Regions from separate parts of the Microbacterium immunditiarum genome, predicted to be linked through region 3. Evidence: predicted binding sites of a transcription regulator. Region 3 holds the regulator's gene; each other region holds the start of a gene.
The links. The regulator HrcA, encoded in region 3, represses chaperone genes, less so after heat shock. The targets are predictions, from matches to a motif close to TTNGCACTCGNNNNNNNCGAGTGCNAA.

Region 1: the regulator HrcA is predicted to act here: its motif matches at 1,756-1,782, upstream of groL (chaperonin GroEL).
Region 2: the regulator HrcA is predicted to act here: its motif matches at 3,556-3,582, upstream of groES (co-chaperone GroES).
Region 4: the regulator HrcA is predicted to act here: its motif matches at 3,174-3,200, upstream of BJ991_RS05440 (Hsp20/alpha crystallin family protein).

The regions. Positions count from the first base shown of each region.
Region 1 covers NZ_JACCBV010000001.1:1,735,713-1,741,214, reverse strand. Annotated here, with positions in the region: gene groL (chaperonin GroEL) at 100-1,719, opposite strand; gene BJ991_RS08005 (cold-shock protein) at 1,874-2,080, opposite strand; gene BJ991_RS08000 (LytR C-terminal domain-containing protein) at 2,226-2,819, opposite strand; gene BJ991_RS07995 (DUF3263 domain-containing protein) at 2,898-3,170, opposite strand; gene BJ991_RS07990 (DUF2332 family protein) at 3,180-4,211, opposite strand; gene msrB (peptide-methionine (R)-S-oxide reductase MsrB) at 4,296-4,697, shown strand; gene BJ991_RS07980 (nitroreductase family protein) at 4,694-5,326, shown strand; gene BJ991_RS07975 (DMT family transporter) at 5,328-5,502, opposite strand, start outside.
Region 2 covers NZ_JACCBV010000001.1:3,556,871-3,562,372, reverse strand. Annotated here, with positions in the region: gene tsaD (tRNA (adenosine(37)-N6)-threonylcarbamoyltransferase complex transferase subunit TsaD) at 1-248, shown strand, start outside; gene BJ991_RS16555 (hypothetical protein) at 245-931, shown strand; gene BJ991_RS16550 (HNH endonuclease signature motif containing protein) at 1,005-2,294, shown strand; gene BJ991_RS16545 (class I SAM-dependent methyltransferase) at 2,320-3,528, opposite strand; gene groES (co-chaperone GroES) at 3,665-3,961, shown strand; gene rarD (EamA family transporter RarD) at 4,242-5,135, shown strand; gene BJ991_RS16530 (metal-sensitive transcriptional regulator) at 5,163-5,502, opposite strand, start outside.
Region 3 covers NZ_JACCBV010000001.1:2,755,829-2,761,330, reverse strand. Annotated here, with positions in the region: gene lepA (translation elongation factor 4) at 1-363, shown strand, start outside; gene BJ991_RS12905 (DUF1990 domain-containing protein) at 383-1,033, shown strand; gene hemW (radical SAM family heme chaperone HemW) at 1,033-2,256, shown strand; gene hrcA (heat-inducible transcriptional repressor HrcA) at 2,337-3,389, shown strand; gene dnaJ (molecular chaperone DnaJ) at 3,440-4,555, shown strand; gene BJ991_RS12885 (16S rRNA (uracil(1498)-N(3))-methyltransferase) at 4,561-5,304, shown strand; gene BJ991_RS12880 (HIT domain-containing protein) at 5,345-5,502, shown strand, end outside.
Region 4 covers NZ_JACCBV010000001.1:1,223,244-1,228,745, forward strand. Annotated here, with positions in the region: gene BJ991_RS05410 (thermonuclease family protein) at 1-6, opposite strand, end outside; gene BJ991_RS05415 (hypothetical protein) at 175-378, shown strand; gene BJ991_RS05420 (aminotransferase class I/II-fold pyridoxal phosphate-dependent enzyme) at 459-1,652, shown strand; gene BJ991_RS05425 (thymidine kinase) at 1,662-2,249, opposite strand; gene BJ991_RS05430 (SDR family NAD(P)-dependent oxidoreductase) at 2,353-2,616, opposite strand; gene BJ991_RS05435 (methylmalonyl-CoA epimerase) at 2,761-3,126, shown strand; gene BJ991_RS05440 (Hsp20/alpha crystallin family protein) at 3,263-3,718, shown strand; gene BJ991_RS05445 (DUF2804 domain-containing protein) at 3,947-4,996, shown strand; gene BJ991_RS05450 (TetR/AcrR family transcriptional regulator) at 5,020-5,502, shown strand, end outside.

The sequences.
Region 1 (5,502 bases), 1.0 Mb from region 3:
AGAGCCCAGCCGAGGCGCCGAGGCGCCCAGAGACGGCGGATGCCCCGGCCTGATGGCCGGGGCATCCGCCTTGTCGTTCTTCGACTCAGCGAGGCTGGATCAGAAGTCCATGCCACCCGTCGGGTCGCCGGCGGGGGCAGCGGCCTTCTCGGGCTTGTCGGCGACGACGGCCTCGGTCGTGAGGAAGAGGCCGGCGATCGACGCGGCGTTCTGCAGCGCCGAGCGGGTCACCTTGGCGGGGTCGATGATGCCCTGCGCGAAGAGGTCGCCGTATTCGCCGGTCGCGGCGTTGAGGCCGTGACCCGCAGGCAGCTCCGAGACCTTGTTCGCGACGACGCCCGGCTCGAGACCGGCGTTCAGCGCGATCTGCTTGAGCGGAGCCTCGATGGCCACCTTGACGATGTTCGCGCCGGTCGCCTCGTCGCCCTCGAGCTCGAGGGTCGCGAATGCGGCCTTGCCCGCCTGGATGAGCGCGACGCCACCACCGGGGACGATGCCCTCCTCGACGGCCGCCTTCGCGTTGCGGACGGCGTCCTCGATGCGGTGCTTGCGCTCCTTGAGCTCGACCTCGGTCGCCGCACCCGCCTTGATGACGGCCACGCCGCCGGCGAGCTTGGCGAGGCGCTCCTGGAGCTTCTCGCGGTCGTAGTCGCTGTCGGTGTTGTCGATCTCGCGGCGGATCTGGGTCACGCGGCCCTCGATCTGGGCGGGCTCACCGGCACCCTCGACGATGGTCGTCTCGTCCTTGGTGATGATGACCTTGCGCGCACGGCCGAGCAGGTCGAGGGTGGCGTTCTCGAGCTTGAGACCGACCTCCTCGGTGATGACCTGGCCGCCCGTGAGGATCGCGATGTCCTGCAGCTGGGCCTTGCGGCGGTCGCCGAAGCCGGGCGCCTTGACGGCGGCCGACTTGAAGATGCCGCGGATCTTGTTGAGCACGAGCGTCGCGAGAGCCTCGCCCTCGACGTCCTCGGCGATGATGACGAGCTCCTTGCCGTCCTGGATCACCTTGTCGACGATCGGCAGAAGATCCTTGATGTTCGAGATCTTCTGGTTCGCGATCAGGATGTAGGGGTCCTCGAAGACCGCCTCCTGGCGCTCGGGGTCGGTGACGAAGTAGGGGTTGATGAAGCCCTTGTCGAAGCGCATGCCCTCGGTGAGCTCGAGCTCGGTGCCGAACGTCTGCGACTCCTCGACGGTGACGACGCCCTCCTTGCCGACCTTGTCGATCGCCTCGGCGATGAGCTCGCCGATGGTGGTGTCAGCGGCCGAGATCGACGCGGTGGCGGCGATCTCCTCCTTGGTCTCGACCTCCTTGGCCGACGCGAGCAGCTCGTCGGAGAGAGCCTTGACGGCCTTCTCGATGCCGCGCTTGAGGCCGATCGGGTCGGCGCCCGCGGCCACGTTGCGCAGGCCTTCCTTCACGAGTGCCTGGGCGAGGACGGTGGCCGTCGTCGTGCCGTCACCGGCGACGTCGTCGGTCTTCTTCGCGACCTCCTTGACCAGCTCGGCGCCGATCTTCTCGTACGGGTCGTCGAGCTCGATCTCCTTCGCGATCGAAACGCCGTCGTTCGTGATCGTGGGGGCGCCCCACTTCTTCTCGAGCACGACGTTGCGACCACGGGGGCCCAGGGTCACCTTGACGGCGTCGGCCAGCGTGTTCAGGCCTCGCTCGAGGCCGCGACGTGCCTCTTCGTCGAAAGCGATGATCTTTGCCATGTCTGTGTCGTCCCTCCCGGACGTTGGCTTACGGTCTTAGCACTCGACAAACGCGAGTGCTAACCCATTCTGGCACTCGCCCATGGGGAGTGCAAGCCGCGCTCAAGCGCCCCGGCATGCGACGACGCGGGGCGAGGGGGACGAGCGGATGCCGCTACCCGGTGACCACGCGGACCGACTCGGCCTGAGGGCCCTTCTGGCCCGAGCCGAGGGTGAACTCGACCGTCTGCCCTTCCTCGAGGACGCGGTACCCCGCCATGTCGATGCTCGAGTAGTGGACGAAGACGTCCTGGCCGTCGGCGACCGTGATGAAGCCGTATCCCTTCTCAGCGTTGAACCATTTGACGGTGCCCTGGGCCATGCGAATCTCCTGTGGTGCGGGTGGAACGTGGGGCCCATCGTAGGTTCGGAGGTCGCCTGCGCACCGGCCCGAGGGCAGGAGTTGACACGGATGCCCCCAACTCTTCACACGCCGGTAACACAGAGCCCCGGTGACGGGCTCGCGGTCAGGACGCGGGTGTCTCGGGCGGTGCGACGCGATCGAGCCCGAGCACCACGACGAGCTGCTTGGTCTGGCTCTCGTCGTCGGGGGTGTTGGGGTCGTCCGGCGGCTGATAGGTCGCGTCCATCGCGACGCGCGCGCCGCCGATGACGTCGGCGAGGCCGGCCGCGGCGGCCTCATCGGCCGGGAAGGCGTAGTAGACGGTCGTCTCGGGGAAGTCGTCCGCCCCGGCCTCGCCCGCGGTGACGGCGTCGGCTGCCCAGCCGGCAGCGACGATCTCGTCCTTGGTGCGCGTCGCCAGCCCGGACTCGGGCGTCGCGTTGAGCACGAGCACCGAGAACGACGTGTCGACGACGGGCGTCACGACAGGGGTCGGCTCGACGGTCGGCTCGGGCTCGGGCGCGAGCACGATGCGCCCCTGCGCGACGAGGGTGCCGAAGATGCCGACGGTCATCAGCACCGCCGTGGCCAGCAGCGCCCACAGCAGCACGACCCAGCCCCGCATGCGCGGGTTCTCGGCGCGGTGAGCGCCGACGCGGCCGGTCGACTCCTCGGGAAGGTCGTCGAAGCGATCCCGGGGATAGGTCGTTTTCGGCACCCCACGATGGTACCCGGCGTCGCCTGGGGCATCCGTCTCAACGCGGCCGAACGACACCCGGCCGCGCGCGCGTGCTTCCTACTTTGATCCCGGGGTGGTCCCCGCGATCACTCGCTTGCGCTCGTCGGCGGCTTCGCCGCGCCCCCGATCACGCATGCGGCGAAGGCGCTTCACGAGCATCGGGTCGTACGCCTGCGCTTCGGCCGTGTCGATCAGGCGCCCCAGCAGCTGGTAGTAGCGCGCCGGCGAGATGCCGAGGTCTTCGCGGATCGCCTCCTCCTTCGCGCCGACGTGCCGGCGCCACTCGCCCTCGAAGTCGAGGATGGCGCGTTCGCGGTCGGTGAGGGGCACATGCCCACGCTAAGTCGACGACCGCCCCGCGACGGGGCGCCACGCCACGGATGCCCCGAGCGGATCGACCGACGCGAGCGGAACGCCGTCCAGCGCGAGCACGAACGCGTCCCACACCCCCGGATCGATGGGAGATCCGCCGGGTCGCACGATCGCGGCGAGGTCGGCGTGGAGCGCGGGAGGGTCGATCGTGATCCACCGCGCGCCGAGGGCATCGATCGCCCGCGCGAGGCGCACGCGCCCCGCCCGCGGGATGTGCGGGAGGACTCCGGGCGTGGTCACGACGAGGGTGGCATCGCGCGGAGCGGGTGCCGCCAGCGAGGCGATCACCCCCTCGGCGGTCGCGTCCGCGCGCACGAGGAGCGGCGGGTCGGCCGCGACGATGTCGAGCGCGGCCTCGATGCGCTCGATGCGCCCTTCCTCGCCGGGCCAGACGAGCGTCGTGAGGAACCGCCTGTCGTCGGGGTCGCCCGCACCGAGCGGGTCGAGGTCGACGCCCGCGCGCCACACGATCTCGGGGAGCCGCAGGGGCGGCATCCGGTCGTCGTCCGCCGTCAGGTCGCTCGACAGCACGACCGTCGACGGCCCGTCCGCGGGGTCGAGCGCCGTCACACCGCCGGGGCCGCGATAGCGATACGAGTAGTGGTCGGGGTACAGGCACAGGCCCGCGCTCGCACCGACCTCGATCAGCGCGATCGGCCCGTCGACGAGGCTCAGCGCGGGAAGCAGCGCCGCGCACCGCAGCGGCTCGTTCGTCTGGAGGCTGCGCCGAGTGCACTCGGCCACGACCGCATCGGCATGCGCGACGAGCCACTCCGCCCATGCGGCGAAGTCGGCTTCGGGCGCACCGAGAAGGCGCGTGACGGCGAACACGAGCGGGGCTTGCCTGCGATCGGCCGGGATGCGGGCGATGATCGCGCGCACGGCGTCGTGACGCACCACCCCGCGAGCCCACTCCTCGTACAGGGCCGAACGGCCGCGGGCGTCGTCGGCGAAGCGCGCGTAGCGATCGGCCACGTCGGCCGCTGCATCCGCTGTCACTCCCCCATTCTGGGCGAGAACGCAGGTGCACCCGGGTCCCGGCGGCCGTGCGTCGGGTTGAATGGAGGAGATCGAGGAGGAGTCATGGGTTACGCGGTGGAGAAGTCCGACGAGCGGTGGCGCGAGGAGTTGACGCCCGAGCAGTTCGCGGTGCTGCGGGAGGCGGCGACCGAGCGCCCGTGGACGGGCGAGCTGCTGGACGAGAGCCGGGCCGGCCTCTACACGTGCGCCGCGTGCGGCGCCGAGCTCTTCAAGAGCGGGACGAAGTTCGACTCGCACTGCGGGTGGCCGAGCTTCTACGAATCGGTGCGCCCCGAGGCGGTCGAGCTCATCGAGGACCGCAGCCACGGCATGGTCCGCACCGAGGTCCGCTGCGCGAGCTGCGGGTCGCACCTGGGGCACGTGTTCCCGGACGGCTTCGGCACCCCCACGGGCGACCGGTACTGCATGAACTCGATCGCGCTCGACTTCGTCCCCGAGACATGACCGGATCCGGATCCGCGCTCGAGGCGGTGCGCTCGCGCCGGTCCTGGTCGAAGGTGACGGATGCCGCGCCCACCCGCGCCGAGCTGCTGACGCTCGTCTCGGCGGCGGGTCGCGTCGCCGACCACTCGTCGCTGCGCCCGTGGCGGCTCATCGAGCTGCGGGGCGCCGACCGCGAGCGCCTTGGTCGCGCGATCAACAAGGCGACCGGCGACAAGGGCTCGTCGTCGAAGCCCCTGCGCGCACCGCTGCTCATCGCCGTCGTCGCGAGCTACAGGAAGAGCGACAAGGTTCCGCGGTGGGAGCAGGAGGCGGTCGCCTCGGGCGTCGCGCACATGCTGAGCCTGCTGCTGGACGAGGCCGGCTACGGCGTCATCTGGCGCACCGGCCACTACACGCGCTCGAAGGCCGTCGCCAAGGCACACGGCCTGAAGAAGAACGAGGAGCTGCTGGGCTGGCTCTACGTCGGCGGGAAGCTCCCGCGCGCCCGGCTCGGACGGCGCAAGGCCGTCGACGCCCGCAAGCACCTCTCGCGCATGCCCGCCGGCAAGAAGGCGAAGAAGGGCGAGAATCGCGACGCGAGCGAAGCGGATGCCGCGGCATCCGACACCTCGACGCAGGCGCCGCTCTGACTCACACTCTCCGGCGCCGCCGCCACGGCGCCGCCGCGACGACCACCGACAGCAGCGCGACCGCGACCATCGCGACCTCTTGCAGGAGGCCGGGGCTGCCGAGCGCCGGCCATACGGCGTCGAGCGCGACCGACGTCACGAGCTGCCCGGCGACGACCGCGAGGCCGAACAGCAAC
Region 2 (5,502 bases), 800 kb from region 3:
TGCTCGGCGGAGGAGTCATCGCCAACCGCCGCCTGCGCGACATAGCGCTCGAGCGCGCCGAGGCGGCCGGCGTGACGGTCCGGATCCCGCCGCTTTCGCTGTGCACCGACAACGGCGCGATGATTGCGGCCCTCGCGTCGGAGCTCGTGATGTCCGGCCGCGCTCCGTCGACGCTCGAGTTCGGCGCCGACTCGACGCTGCCCGTCACCGAGATCCAGGTCGCCGAAGCGGAGGAGGTGGCGTCGTGAGCGACGAGCGCGACGAGGCCGCTGCCGCGGGCGGGTCGAGCGAAGAGGCGGATGCCGCGGCCGAGGCGCCGTCGGCGGAGCGCGACGCGGCGGATGCCGGGGCGAATGAGCCCCGCGAGGCGCCGGCGCAGTCCGCCGAGCCCGCAGCGGCTGAACCGGCAGCCGCCAGTGCCCCTCCCGCCGCTGCACCGCAGCCCGCCGCATCCGCGCCGGCATCCGAGCCCGCCGTCGCCCCGCAGGGGACCGTCGCATCGACCGGGCCCGCCTCGCCAGCCGTCGTCGTCGGCCCGCCGTCGCCCGATGTGGCTCTCGCCGGCGAGGCGCCCCGCCTCCCTGGGGAGCACCGGGGAGGCTTCGGCCGCCTTCCGACCGCTCCCATCGACATCGCTCCCGCGCCGGTCCTCCCCGCCGATGCCGAATGGGCGCCGACCCCGGCGCCCCCTCCGCGTGCACTCGCGCCGTGGGCGCTCGCGACATCCGTCATCGGCCTCGCGGCCTCGCTCGTGGTCGGGTGGGCGTTCCTGATCGGGATCATCGGCACCGTGCTCGGCATCGTCGCGCTGCGCCGTCCGCTCGAGAGCAGCGCCGTCGCGGCGTGGGCGATCGCGCTCGGAACCCTGTCGGTGCTCTACAGCGCGGGGTGGCTCATCTACGCCGCGTGGGAAGCCGGGCTCATCGGCTGAGCCGTCGCCGAAGTTCTCCACAGATGCTGTTCGGCGTGACGGGAGTGTCGTACGGATGTTCTAAAGTAGACGCATGCCCGGCGCCGCCGACGGCGACTCGTCTGCTCCGATCTCGGAGGCGATGGAGTGTGTCCGCGTCGCCGGTGACATGGTGACGATGTTCGCCGCGGAGCAGTCCTACCGGGTCGATGAGGCGCGCCGTGAGGCGCTGGAAGATGCGGCCCGGGATGGGCGGGGGTTGACCGGGGTGGTGGAGCGGAGGATCCGGTTGGAGTTGGCGGCGGGGATGCGGGTCACCGAGCGCGCCGCGGGGGACCTGATCCGGCGGGCGGAGGCGTTGGTGCACCGTTACCCGGGCGCGTGGGAGTCGTTGAGTCGGGCGCGGATGACGGTCGCGCACGCGGAGTACTTGGTGGACCGGCTCGACGAGTGCGAACCGGCGGTGCGGGACGCGCTCGCTGTGGAGGCGGTCGCGCTTGCGGAGGAGTACCCGGTGGGGGTGTTCCGGCGGGCGCTGCGGAAGCTGATCGAGATGCACCGGTCGGTGACCCTGGCGCAGCGGCATGAGGTGGCGGTGGGCAGGCGGCGGGTGGTGGTGGAGCACGCGGATGACGGGATGGCGTGGCTGAGCGCGTACCTTCCCGCGGTGGAGGCGCACGCGATCTACGGGCGGGTCACCGCGATCGCGAAAGCGATCAAGGCCCCGGGCGAGGATGCTGCCGCCATTGAAGAGACGCGGACCATCGGCCAGCTCCGTGCGGATGTGCTGGCCGATCTGCTCATCGAGGGGGACACGACCCTGCACCCGGTGGAGGCGCGCGGCATCCGCGCGACGGTCGCGGTGACGGTGCCGGCTCTCACCCTCCTGGCGGACACGGACGCTGATCGTGCCGCGGCGGGGTTGGCACCCGCGGTCGTGGAGGGGGGGCCGATCCCGCTGGAGAAGGCCCGGGAGTTGTGTGGGGGTGCGGACGGGTGGATGCGGGTGCTCACCCACCCCGAAACGGGCATGGTGCTCTCGGTGGGCCGGTCGCAATATCGTCCGCCGCCGATGCTGCGGAAGCTGGTCAGGTGGCGGGCGGACCGGTGCATGGCACCCGGATGCGGCATCCCCGCCTCCCGGTGCGAGATCGATCACACCATCGCGTGGGAACACGGCGGGGAGACCTCGCTCGACAACCTCGCCCCACTGTGCAAAGGGCATCACACCGTGAAGCATCGCGGTGGCTGGCGGGTCAGACAAGTCCCCGACAGCGGGGGAGCCCTCGAGTGGACCTCGCCCGCGGGTCGCACCTACGTGGTGCAACCGGAACGGCGGGTGCCGGTGTTCCGACCCACCGACACCGCCACCGCACCCTTCTGAATCGGGCCCCGGGCCTGGATCACTCTCAGGCGGCGGATGCCGGGCGCCGCACACGCTCGGCGAGGATCGCGCGCCGGCGGGAGCCCACGCGCGTGACGAAGAGCGTCGCCTCCTCCGGCCCCCGGAGCTTGAGCGCCGTGCGGTAGGCGGCCGGATCGATGTCGACGCCGCGCTTCTTGATCTCGAGGCGTCCGACGCCGCGGTCGCGCAGCGCGCGAGAGAGCTCCTTCGTCGCAGTGGGCAGCTCGTCGACCACGCGGAACGTCGAGACGAAGGGACTCGTGAGCGCGGCATCCGAGGTCAGGTACGCGATGTGCTCGTCGAGCATGCCGGCGTCGAGCGACCGGGCGACCTCTCCGATGAGGCGCGCGCGGATCACCGCCCCGTCGGGCTCGTGCAGGTACGCGCCGAGCGCGCGGACGGGCTCGTCCGGGGCATCCGCCGCGGCCGTGAGCTCGTGCGCGGTGTCGTCGCGGATCACCAGCGCTGCACGCCGCACGCCTTCTCGTGCGAGCGTTCCCGACCACAGGACGAGCTCGATCGTCGACCCGTCGGCGCTCACCCACTGGGCCTCGACGTCATCCGGGATGAGGTCGCGGTCGATGGCCGGTCCGAGCTTGATGCCGGTCGGGATGCGCGAGGCGAGGTCGAGCGCCCAGTCGAGCGAGGGCGACCAGTCCTCCGGGCGCGTACGCGACGTCTCCTTGTGCCCGGCCGTGCGGCGCGCGGGGTCGAGCCACACGGCGTCGACGCCGGCGAGGTCCGCGTCCTCGGCGCGGCCGTGCCGCACCGAGACCTGGTCGCCGAAGGGCGCGAGGTTGTACGCGGCGATCGCGGCGGTGATCTCGTCGGCGTCCACGGCCTCGACGTGCAGCCCGAGAGCGGCGAAGCCCAGCGCGTCGCCGCCGATGCCGCATCCGAGGTCGGCCACCGTCTCGACGCCCGCGTCGCGGAAGCGTCCCGCATGCTTCGCCGCGACCACGAGCCGCGTCGCCTGCTCGAGCCCCGCACGGGTGAAGAGCATCCGCTGCGCGAACTCGCCGAACTTCGCCTCGGCGCGCTGACGCAGTCGCGCCTGGCCGACGACCGCCGAGACGAGGTCGGGGGAGTGTCCGTCCTTGCGCAGGCGGGTGACGGCGGCCGCGACATCCGCCGTCGAGTCGATCGGGTCGAGGCTGTCGAGCAGCCGCAGACCCTCGGGAGTCAGCAGTGCGGTGAGCTCGGCGACATCCATCCGGCCAGCCTACGGCGCGCCCGCGGGTTGGCACTCACGTTGCATGAGTGCCAGCGCATCCATAGACTGCTGTTAGCACTCTCGATGTGAGGGTGCTAACGAGTCTTGAGTCTCAAAGGAAAGCAGAGGTAGACCCGTGTCGGTTTCCATCAAGCCGCTCGAGGACCGCATCGTCATCAAGCAGGTCGAGGCCGAGCAGACCACCTCCAGCGGTCTGGTCATCCCCGACACCGCGAAGGAGAAGCCCCAGGAGGGCGAGGTCGTCGCGGTGGGCCCCGGCCGCATCGACGACAACGGCAACCGCATCCCGCTCGACGTCGCCGTCGGCGACCGCGTCATCTACAGCAAGTACGGCGGAACCGAGGTGAAGTTCGGCGCGGACGACTTCCTCGTCCTGTCGGCTCGCGACGTGCTGGCGGTCGTCGTCCGCTGACGCTCGTCTCGCGCGGAGCGCGTTCTGCGAAGAGGGTCGGATGCCGCGGCATCCGACCCTCTTCGCTGTTCCCGCGCGCCCGCGCGCTTCGCGCGGCGGTGCCCCCGGTGCCGAGATTGCGCATTTGACGGGTTCTCCCGGCCTTGCGGCGCGGAACGTGCAATCTCGGCGGGTGGGCTGGGCGGGCCCGACGCCCGTGGGCGGGTTCTAGGCTGGATCGGTGACTCGTGATGTCCGGGCCGCGGATGCGCACGCCGCTCGCGAACGCACCCTCGGCGGCATGTACGCGTTCACGGCATACCTGCTGTGGGGGTTCCTGCCGCTCTACTTCCTGATCCTCGCGCCGACCGGGCCGTGGGAGATCGTCGCGTGGCGGGTCATCCTGTCGCTCGTCTTCTGCGCGCTCCTGCTGACCGTCACCCGCAATTGGGCGAACGTGTGGCGCATCCTCCGCACGCCGAGACTCGTGTGGCTCACCGTGCTCGCGGGCGGGCTCATCTACATCAACTGGCAGGTCTTCCTCGTCGCGACGCTCACGGGCCACGTGATCGAGACGAGCCTCGGATACTTCATCAATCCGCTCGTGACCGTGCTCCTCGGCGTCATCGTGCTGCGCGAGCGCGTGACCGCCACGCAGTGGGTCGCCCTCGGAATCGCCGCGGTCGCTGTCATCGTCATCGTCGTCGGCTATCGCGCGTTCCCGTGGATCGCGCTCGCGCTCGCCTTCAGCTTCGGCATCTACGGACTCGTGAAGAAGAAGATCGGGCCGTCGGTCGATGCCGTGAGCGGACTCACGTTGGAGTCGCTGTGGCTCACTCCGATCGCCATCGTGCAGCTCGTCGCGGTGGGGTTGACGACCGGCATCACGATGGGTCAGGTGAGCCTCGCGCACACGCTGCTGCTCCTGTGCGCCGGCGCCGCGACCGCCATCCCACTGCTGTTCTTCGCGGCGGGGGCACGCCGCGCGCCGCTCACGGTGCTCGGGCTCATGCAGTTCGTCGCGCCGGTCATGCAGTTCATCACGGGTGCGTGGCTGCTGGGCGAGCCGATGCCCACGGAGCGCTGGATCGGCTTCGGCCTCGTGTGGCTCGCGCTCGTCGTGCTGACCGTGGACTCGCTGCGCAACGCGCGGCGCGCACGGGTCGTCGCGTCGGACGTCGGCGCGGTCACCTGACCGTCCAGCGGTGCGGGAGCGGTCGGATCAGCGCACGAGCCGCGCGATGGCCTCGCTCGCCTCGCGGAGCTTGATCTCGGCCTCTTCGCCGCCGGCCTGCGCCGCGTCGACCACGCAGTGCCGCAGGTGATCGTCGAGGAGCCCGAGAGCGACCGCTTCGAGCGCGCTCGTCAGGGCGCTGATCTGGGTGAGGATGTCGATGCAGTACTTCTCGTCCTCGACCATCTTGTGGATGCCGCGCGCCTGTCCCTCGATGCGCTTGAGGCGGTTGAGGTACTTGCCCTTGTCGCTGATGTAGCCGTGGTGGCTGTGCTCGGACGGAACGCCGGCGGAGCCGGGGACGAAGTCGACGGGGCCGATCGCGGTG
Region 3 (5,502 bases):
GTCGACATCCTGCTGCAGGGCGACAAGGTCGACGCGTTCAGCTCGATCGTGCACCGCGACAAGGCGTACGCCTACGGCACGATGATGACCGAGCGCCTGCGCAAGCTCATCCCTCGCCAGCAGTTCGAGGTTCCCATCCAGGCGGCGATCGGCGCGCGCATCATCGCGCGCGAGAACATCCGCGCGATGCGCAAGGACGTCCTCGCGAAGTGCTACGGCGGCGACATCACCCGAAAGCGCAAGCTGCTCGAGAAGCAGAAAGAGGGCAAGAAGCGCATGAAAATGGTCGGCCGGGTCGAGGTTCCCCAGGAGGCGTTCATCGCGGCACTCTCCGGCGACGTCGAGGGCAAGGGCGCCAAGTAGGCGAAGTAGGCTGGAATCCATGCGCCGGGGCACGTTCAAGGACGAGACCGTCGACTACGCCGCCGTCGGGGCGACGCAGGCGCCGGATCTGATGCAGTACCCGCCGGAGCGCAGCATCCCGGCGGAGTCCTCGTGGCGCATCGGCAGCGGCGAGTCCCGTTTCCACACCGCGAGCGAGGCGCTCATGTCGTGGACCGCGCTGCGCGGGGCGGGTCTGACGCTCGCGGACGTGCGCCCCGCATCAGGCCCGATGTACTCGGGCGTGAGCTTCGACAACGAGGGCAACCCGATCGCGCCGAGCAAGCTCGAGGTCGAGCAGCGCTTCGACGCCGACGGCACGCCGTTCGTGAGCGGCGGCATGACGATCCAGCTCGAGGGGCGCGTGCGCGGCATGCGTGCGGGCGGTGAGCTGCGCGTGATCTTCGCCGTCGAGGAGCCCCGCCGCGTCGGCTTCGCCCTGGGCACCGTCGGCGACTCCGTCGTCAGCGGCGAGGAGTCGTTCATGCTCGACTGGCACGACAACGACGAGGTGTGGTTCACCGTGCGGGCGTTCGACCGCCCCGTCGGCATGCTGTACCGCCTGTTCCCGCGGCTCGTGCGGCGCCGCCGGCGCGAGCTGTTCACGCGGTACCTGCGCGCGATCTCGCCGCTGTACGCGACTCCGGCCTGATGGGCGCCGCGCTGCCGATCGGAGAGGCGGTCCCCGCGGACGGCGCGCTCCCCGACGAGACCTCGATCGGTCCCGCGACGCCGTTCAGCGTCTACCTGCACGTGCCTTTCTGCCGCGTGCGCTGCGGATACTGCGACTTCAACACGTACACCTCGAGCGAGCTGCGCGGCGCGCGGCAGGACGAGTACGCCGACACGCTCCTGCGCGAGGTCGCCCTCGCGCGCAACGTGCTCGCGGCGAAGGGCCCGCTGCGTCCCGCCTCCACTGTCTTCTTCGGCGGCGGCACGCCGACGCTCCTGCCGCCCGGCGACCTCGCGCGGATGCTCGCCGGCGTGCGGGACGCCTTCGGGATCGAGGCGGGTGCCGAGGTCACTGTCGAGGCGAACCCCGACACGGTCACGGATGCCACGGCAGCCGAGCTCGCGGCATCCGGCGTCACTCGGCTCTCGATCGGCATGCAGTCGGCCGTCCCGCATGTGCTGGCCGCGCTCGACCGCACGCACGAGCCGGCGAACGTGCGAACGGCCGTCGACGCCGCCCGTGGCGCGGGACTCGACGTGAGCGTGGACCTCATCTACGGCGCGCCCGGGGAATCGCTCGCGGACTGGCGCAGCTCGGTCGAGACCGCGCTGACTCTCGAACCCGACCACGTGTCGGCGTACGCGCTCATCATCGAGGAGGGCACGAAGCTCGAGCGCCAGATCCGCCGGGGCGAGGTTCCCGCGCCCGACGACGACCTGCAGGCCGACATGTACGAGCTCGCCGACGAGCTGCTGGGGGCGACGGGTTTCGAGTGGTACGAGGTCTCGAACTGGGCGCGCGGCGCCGAGCACCGCTCGCGCCACAACCTCGCGTACTGGCGCGGTCACGACTGGTGGGGCTTCGGACCGGGAGCGCACAGCCACGTCTCGGGCGTGCGGTTCTGGAACGTCAAGCATCCCGCCGCATACGCACAGCGCCTCGCCTCGGGCGAGACCCCGGCGGCCGGTCGGGAGAGGACGGATGCGGCGGCCCGCGCCCTCGAGGGCGTGCTGCTGGGGACGCGCATCCGCGAGGGCTACCCCGTCTCGGAACTGCTGGGGGAGGGGCGCCACGCGGTCGCCCGACTCATCGCAGACGGGCTCATCGACGGTGCGGAAGCGCTCCACGGGCGCATCGTGCTGACGCTGCGCGGGCGCCTGCTCGCCGACGCCGTCGTGCGCGCCCTGACGCCGGGGCTGTGAGCCCGCGTTTCTCAGTCGATGCCCCAGGTCGTCCGCTAGAATTGGCACTCACGACAGCAGAGTGCCAAGCGGGAGGGTGAATGGTCAGCGAACGCGGCCTCCAGGTCCTGCGGGCGATCGTGCAGGACTACGTCGACACGAACGAGCCGGTCGGCAGCAAGTCCATCGTCGAGCGGCATGCCTTCGGCGTGTCCGCGGCCACCATCCGCAACGACATGGCCCAGCTCGAAGACGAAGAGTTGATCGTCGCCCCGCACACGTCCTCGGGTCGCGTGCCCACCGACAAGGGCTACCGCGTGTTCGTCGACCACCTCGCGGAGCTGCGCCCGCTGACGTCCGCCCAGCGCTCGGCGATCATGGCGTTCCTCGAAGATGCCGGCGACCTCGACGACCTGCTCGTCCAAACGGTCCGCGCGCTCACGCGCCTGACGGGCCAGGTCGCGATCGTCCAGTACCCCTCCTTCTCGCGTGCGAGCGTCTCGCATGTCGAGCTCGTCCAGCTCGGCGGCGGCCGCATGCTCGTGATCATCGTGACCGACACCGGCCGGGTGTCGCAGCGCCTCGCGAACGTCCGCGGCGAGTACTCCGAAGACGAGGTGCAGCGCCTGCGCGCGGCGGTCTCGTCGGTGATCGTCGGCAGGTCGGTGCGCGACGGCGCCCACCTCGTCGACGAGCGGCTGGCCGAGGCATCCGCCGCCCCCGCGTCGGCGAAGCCGGCCGCCATCGACGACGCGACGGTCGAGCTCCTGCGGGTCGTGTCCGAAGAGCTCGAAGAGTTCCGGCAGGACCGTCTCGTGCTCGCCGGCGCGGCGAACCTCGCTCGGCGCGAGTCGGACTTCCGCGGCAGCATCTATCCGCTGCTCGAGGCGATCGAGGAGCAGGTCACGCTCCTGCGCCTCGTGAGCGAGATGCACGCCGACGACCAGGGACTCTCGGCGAGCATCGGGCGCGAGAACGAGCCGTTCGGACTGGCCGAGGCGTCTGTCGTCGCCAGCGATTACGATGCGACGGGCTCGCTCGCCCGCGTGGGCGTCATGGGTCCGACGCGCATGGACTACCCCACGAACCTCGCGGCGGTGCGAGCCGTCGCGCGCTACCTCACCCGGATGCTCCACGACGAGAACTCGCGCTGACGAGGCATCCGTGACGATCGATCCCGCGGAACGCGGGCGGGAAGGCGAATGTGGCTGACCACGACCACTACGAGGTCCTCGGCGTCTCACGAGACGCCAGCCAGGAGGAGATCAAGAAGGCGTACCGCCGGCTTGCGCGCGAGCTGCACCCCGATGTGAACCCCGGCGAGGAGGCGTCCGAGCGGTTCAAGCTCGTCACCCACGCGTACGACGTGCTGAGCGATCCCGAGCAGCGGCGCCGCTACGACATGGGCGGCGACTCGCCGTTCGGCGGCGCGAACGGGTTCGGCGGGTTCAGCGACATCTTCGAGACCTTCTTCGGGGCGGCGGGCGGCACGCGCGCGGCGCGGCCGCGGTCCCGGCGCGAGCGCGGGCAGGACGCCCTCGTGCGCGTCACGCTCGACCTCAAGGACGTCGTCTTCGGCGTGCACCGCGACATCGAGGTCGACACGGCCGTGCTGTGCGAGACGTGTCAGGGCTCCTGCTGCCAGCCGGGCACGGGGCCCGTCACGTGCGACATCTGCCACGGTGCGGGCTACGTGCAGCGGCAGGTGCGGAGCCTCCTCGGCAACGTGGTCACGAGCCAGCCGTGCACGGTGTGCCAGGGCTACGGCACGACGATCCCGTACCCGTGCGTCACGTGCCAGGGTCAGGGCCGCGTGCGCGCGCGCCGCACGGTGTCGATCGACATCCCGGCCGGCGTCGAGACGGGGCTGCGCCTTCAGCTTCCCGGCTCGGGCGAGGTCGGCCCCGGTGGCGGCCCCAACGGCGACCTCTACATCGAGGTCACGGTCGCCCCCGACGAGGTGTTCAGCCGCGACGGCGACGACCTGCTCGCGACGCTCGAGGTGTCGATGCCCGACGCGATCCTGGGCACGACCACCACGATCGAGTCGCTGGACGGCCCGGTCGACCTCGAGCTGCGCCCCGGCGTCCAGTCCGGCGACGTGATCACGGTCCGCAGCCGCGGCATCACGCCTCTGCGCGGCACGCAGCGCGGTGACCTCCGCATCGGCGTGCACGTCGTGACGCCCACGCGCGTCGACGGGCGATCGCGCACCCTCATCGAGGAGTTCGCGAAGAAGACGAAGCCCCCGGCCCCACGGCTCGCGCATTTCCAGCAGGGACTGTTCGCGAAGCTGCGCGACCGCTTCCGGAACGGCTGACACGGATGCCGCTGCACTTCCTCCTCGATGAGCAGGTGCTCGCGCGCCCGGGCGAGACCGTCGTGCTCACGGGAGCCGAGGCGCACCACGCCGCGAGCGTCCGCCGCGTGCGCGTCGGCGAGGAGGTGACGGTCGGCGACGGTCAGGGCGCGTGGCTCACCGGAACGTGCGAGTCGGTCGCACCGCGCGAGGTCGTCGTGCGGATCGACGGGCGGACGGATGTCCCGGCGCCGGCGCCGCGGGTGGTGCTCGTGCAGGCTCTCGCGAAGGGCGACCGCGACGAGCTCGCGGTGCAGGCGGCGACCGAGCTCGGGGTCGACGAGATCGTGCCGTGGCAGGCGTCCCGGAGCGTATCCCGCTGGGACGCCGCGAAGGCCGCGAAGGGCCGCGCGCGCTGGGCGACGATCGTGCGCGAGGCCGCGAAGCAGGCGCACCGCGCGTGGGTGCCCGAGGTGGGCGGGCTCGTCACCACGAAGCAGCTCACGCAGCGCGTCGCGCAGGGCGGGGCATCCGCGTTCGTGCTCGAGCCGGCCGGTGACGAGCGCCTCACCGCCATCGCCCTGGACCCGGCAGACCCGCGCGACCTCGTGCTCGTCGTCGGTCCCGAGGGCGGCATTGCGCCTGAGGAGCTGCGGGCTCTCGCGGATGCCGGCGCCCGGCTCGTGCGCCTGGGCGGCACCGTGCTGCGCACGTCGACCGCCGGCCCTGCTGCGCTCGCCATCGTGAATGCGGCGCTGGGTCGCTGGTGACCCACGCCGCGCGAACGGCTCGCTAACTAGACTTGTCCGCATGAGCGAACCCTCGATCTTCACGCGCATCTTCACCGGTGAGATCCCGTCCGAGATCATCGCGCAGACCGAGAACGTGTTCGCGATCCGCGACATCAACCCGCAGGCGCCCGTGCATCTGCTCGTGATCCCCAAGTCTCAGGAGTACCGCGATGTCGT
Region 4 (5,502 bases), 1.5 Mb from region 3:
TCGCACTCTCACCCCACGCCCACGGGCCCGCCGACACCACACCGTCGACAGCCATCCCATTCTCGCCCGAGCCGGCGGCAGGTCGATTCACAGAGAACCGACCACGGGACGTTCGGCCCCTCCTCGCACCTCGCCGCGCCGCACGATGAGGGAGATCGAGCCTCAGGAGGGGTCATGGCCGCAGACAGTCGCAGCGTCAGGGTCGTGGAGTCGAGCGGCCCGTGGGTCGTCTTCTTCCTGCTGGCTTATATAGGCGCCGCCATCTACTTCATCTCGAACTCGGACGGCTCGTTCTGGGGCGTGATCCTCGGGCTGCTGCAGGCCATGGTGTGGCCTGTGTACCTCGTGTACTTCGGACTCGACGCGCTGCTTCCCTGACCGATCGGGTCATTGACGCGCACCCCGTGCGACGCAATGCTGAACCAGCACATCCGGCACTGGGGAACGAGGTGGTTCTCGTGACGATCTCCGCACGCGCGAGTGAAGCGAAGTTCGCGGTCGACGTGGTGACGGCCTTCTTCGGCCGCATCGAGGCGATCGACGATGCGGATGCCATCGACCTGACGTTCGGCAATCCGCACGAGCTCGCGCTGCCGGGGCTCGTCTCCGCCATGCGCGAGCAGGTCGAGCCGCAGTCCGACGACTGGTTCGCGTACAAGACGAGCGAGCCCGAAGCGCAGGAGGTCGTGGCATCCGGTCTCTCCGCTGAACTCGGACTCGACTTCGAACCGGCCGACATCGCGATGACGCAGGGTGCGTTCGGGGCGATGTCGCTCGCGCTCGCGTTGCTCGCCGACGCCGGCGACGAGGTGATCATCCCGTTGCCCGGGTGGTTCTGCTACGAGCCGATGCTGCGCGTGGGCGACCTCACTCCTGTGCGGGCGCCGCTCGACCCCGAGACGTTCGACCTCGACGTCGAAGCGATCGCCCGCGCGATCACGCCGCGCACGCGGGTCGTCATCGTGAACTCGCCCGCCAACCCGACAGGGCGCGTCTATCCGAAGTCGTCATGGGACGCGCTCGCGGCCGTGCTCGAAGAAGCTTCCGCGAAGCACGGCCGCCGTATCTGGCTCATGTCGGACGAGCCCTACCGGCGCATCCGGTTCGACGGCATCGACTTCGCGAGCCCCGCCGGCTCGTACCCGTGGACCGTCATCGACTACAGCTACGGCAAAGTCCTCCTCGCCCCGGGCCAGCGGCTCGGATACCTCGCCCTGTCGCCACTCATCCCGGCCGCTGAGCGCGACGAGCTGCGCGAAGCGCTCATGCCCATCGGGCTCGCGATCGGGTGGGGCTTCCCCGACGCGATCATGCAGTACTCCGTGCCCGCGCTCGAGACCGTCTCGATCGACCTCGCCGAGTACACGCGCAAGCGCGACCGCCTCTACGCGGCATTGACGGATGCCTCGTTCGAGGTCACACGGCCCGAGGGCACCTTCTATCTGTGGGGCCGGGCACCCGGCGGTGACGCGGTCGCGTACTGCGATGCGCTCGCCGCCCGCGGCGTCTACATCATGCCCGGGACCCTCTTCGACCAGCCGCGCCACTTCCGCATCTCGCTCACGGGCACGATGGGCATGGTCGAGGCGGCGATCCCGCACCTCGTGGAGGTCGGCGCCGCGCTGCGGGACGGCGGTGTCCGCGCGAGCTGACCGTTCGCGTCAGCCCCGGGCCCTGCGCCCGGTGAAGTGGCGCCGGCAGCGCGCCTGGTACGACTCGATGCCGCCGACCTGCTCACGAGTGGGGACGTTCGGGTCGCCGGCGTCGTCCGGAGCGAGGCGCTGGTGGAACGCGGCATCCGCCCCGCACACCGTGCACACCGCGGTGAGCTTGACGACGTCCTCGGCGATCGCCATGAGCGACGGCAGCGGCTCGAACGGGCGTCCGTCGAACGTCACGCACAGGCCGGCGACGACCACCGTGAGCCCGTCGGCGACGAGCGCGTCGACCGCGGGCACGAGGTCGGCGCCGAAGAACTGCGCCTCGTCGATCGCCACCAGGTCGAGGTCGCCCTCGCGCGCATACGAAGACAGTTCTTCCACAGTCGACACCGCGCGCGACGGCACGCTGAGGCCCGAGTGCGAGCTGACCTGGCCGGCGCCTCGGCGATCGTCGAGGGCGTGGCTGATGACCTCGACCGCGAGTCCCGCGATCTGCGCCCGTCGGACCCTCCGCAGCAGCTCCTCGGACTTGCCGGCGAACATCGGACCGGTCACGACCTGCAGCCTGGGATCGGTGCGAGTGTGCATGGCGCCACCCTACGGCGGGGTCGCGACGTGGGTGCATCGGGGTAGGAAACGCGCCCGAGGGAGGACGGCCGACGCGGCATCCGTCCTACCTCCGCATCATCTCCTACGCTCGTGCCAGCCGACCACCCGCATCGCGCGTCAGCGCGGCATCCGGATCGATCCCGTCGAGCGCCGCCTGGACGTCGTCTTCGCTCGTGACGTCGCCTGCCACCAGCCGCACGCCGTCGTGCGGCTCGGCCTTCTCGACGCCCTGCGGCAGGTCGAGGGCGATGACGGATGCCCCGCGCTCGGCCAGGCTCGCGGCGGTCGCGGCTCCGAGGCCCGAGGCGCCGCCGGTGACGAGGGCAGTCGTGCCGTCGATTCTCATGTGCCTCCTCCGTTGCAGATGGCGTCAACGCTACCGATCGTTCAGGGCCGCATCCCCCGTGCTCATCGTGAGCTCAACCCGTGAGGAGTGGCGATCGCGCTCGGGCACGCCTCTGACAGGCGGGGCCCGTGTCACACTGACCTCGTGAGACTCGTTCAGATCGCCCAGCACGCCGACGACCTCGATCGGGCGGCCGAGTTCTACACCGTGCTGCTCGACCGCACTCCGACGGCGAGGTTCGACCCGCCCGGACTCCTCTTCTTCGACCTCGACGGCGTGCGGCTGCTGCTCGACCGAAGCGCGCCGTCGTCGCTCATCTACCTGCACGTCGAGAACGTGCACGAGGCGATCGAGCGCCTCGACGGGCTGGCCGAGGTCGTCGAGAAGCCGCACGTCATCTTCACGCACGAGGACGACACGCTCGGCCCGGCGGGGCACGAGGAGTGGCAGGCGTTCGTGCGCGATTCCGAGGGGAACCTCGTGGGGCTCGTCGCCTTCCAGCGACGCTGAGCGGCGGCCCCATCCCGCTTGTTCGCTGTGGGCGAACGATCATCTCGTTAGCACTCTCTGGGGCCGAGTGCTAACCTGGTGTCAGTTGAGTCGAGTCGACTCAACTCGGACCCTCAGAGAAGAGAAGGAGACCCCGATGGCGACATACGATCCGTTCCGCGACCTCGACCGGCTGGCGTCGAGCCTCTTCGAGACCGCACGCGGGCCGAGGCGCATGCCCATGGACCTCTACCGCGACGGGGATCACTATGTGCTGACCGCCGATCTGCCGGGGATCGACCCCGGTTCGGTCGACATCGACGTCGACGGTCAGCTGCTGACGATCCGCGCCGAGCGCACACTCCCCTCCGGCGAGGGCGTCAAGTGGATCACGCGCGAGCGTGAGGCGGCGAGCTTCGTGCGCCAGCTCAACCTCGGCCAGGGCATCGACACCGATCGCATCTCGGCCGGCTACAGCAACGGCGTGCTGAGCGTCACGATTCCGGTGAGCGAGCAGGCGAAGCCGCGCAAGATCCCGGTCTCGACCGAAGATGCCCCGCACACGATCGAAGCTCACGAGAGCAGCGAGACCCCACAGCCGATCGAGCAGTAGCCTCGCATCACCACACGCCCCGGGCCCCGCCCGGGGCGTTTCGTGTGTTCGGGCGCGCGTACCCGGGCGAAGCGTGAAAGCGCCGGGCGGAAACGGGGATCGGGCGTCTGGGAGACGTCGCGGAGGCCGATTCAGCCCGGCGCTTTCACCACCGGCGCGCTTGTGCCTGGCGGAGCGGGGTCGCCTAGGATCGACGGAGCCCGAACCGGAACGTCAGCAAGGAAGCCGATGACCGCCGATTCCACCGCGCCCGCGCGCACCTCGCCCACGACCGCGGCCTCCCGTCGTGAGCGAGAGCTCACCGCGCCGGTGTCGCTCACGCGCCCCAACGGGCGGCTCAACACCGACGCGATCGGGTGGGCGCGGCATCCGCTGGTCGACACCTCCGGGATCGGCCGCGGACTCGGCCGGAACAAGCGCTGGGAGTACTGGAACGTCATCACCCCGACGCACATCCTCGCCCTCACCGTCTCGTCGATCGACTACGCCGCGGTGCACGAGGTGTGGGTGCTCGACAGGGTGCGCGAGCGCACATGGTCCCGCAACGCGACGCTGCTGCCCGCGCGGGGCGTCGATCTCGCGCCGCGCCTCGAGGCGGGGCCGGCCAGGGCACGCGCCAAGGATCTCGAGATCGACATCGACGAAGTGGACGGCGGCACGCGCCTACGCGCTCGCATCCCGGGGGCGGAGTTCGACGTCGTCGCGGAGCAGCCGGACGGGCACGAGCGGCTCGCGGTCGTCGTGCCGTGGAGCGCGACGCGGTTCCAGTACACGGTGAAGGACGTCGCGCGCCCGGCGCGCGGGACGCTCACGCTCGACGGCGTGACGCGCGAGGTGCCGGCGGGGCAGTCCTGGGCAGTGCTCGACCACGGCCGCGGCCGCTGGCCCTACGACGTGAGGTGGAACTGGGGCGCCGGTTCGGGCGTCTCGAACGGGCGCGTGATCGGCGTGCAGGTCGGTGGGAGGTGGACCGACGGCACGGGGTCGACGGAGAACTCGATGCTTGTCGACGGGCGCCTGCACAAGATCCACCACGAGCTCGCGTGGGAGTACGACCTCGGCGACTGGCACCGCCCGTGGCGCATCACCGGCGGCGGCCTCGACGCGACGTTCACGCCGTTCTACAACAAGCAGTCGAGGACGAACCTCGGCGTGATCTCGGCGCGCACCGACCAGTGCTTCGGGCACTGGTCGGGCATGTTCCGCGTCGACGGGGGAGAGGTCGTCCACTTCGACGGAATCGCAGGCTGGGCGGAGGACGTGCACAACCGCTGGTGACGGTCCCGGCCTATGCTGACGCCATGCCGGAGTATGTCGTGCCGACCGCGAAGCGCCGTCGCGGGCGACCGCGCGGAGGGTCGTCCGACGCGCGCGACCGCATCCTCGCCGCCGCGGCGGAGGAGTTCGGCGACCTCGGCTACGACGGTGCGACGATGCGCGGGATCGCGGCGCGCGCGGGCGTCGACGCCGCGCTCGTGCACCACTACTTCGGCACGAAGGCGGACCTGCTCACCGAGATCGTCGACGCGCCGGTCCGGCCGGATGTCGACGTGCCCCGCCTTCTCGACGGGCCGCGCGACGACATCGGCGAGCGCATCGTGCGGTACGTGCTCGAGATGTGGGAGCGCCCCGACGTGCAGAAGCGCGGGGTCGCGCTCCTGCGCGCGACCCTCGGCAATCGCCTCACGACACCGCTGCTCGCGGGGTTCCTCTCGCGGGAGCTGATCGGCCGCATCGCCGAGGGGCTCGACGCTCCGGATGCCGAGCTGCGCGCGTCGCTCGTC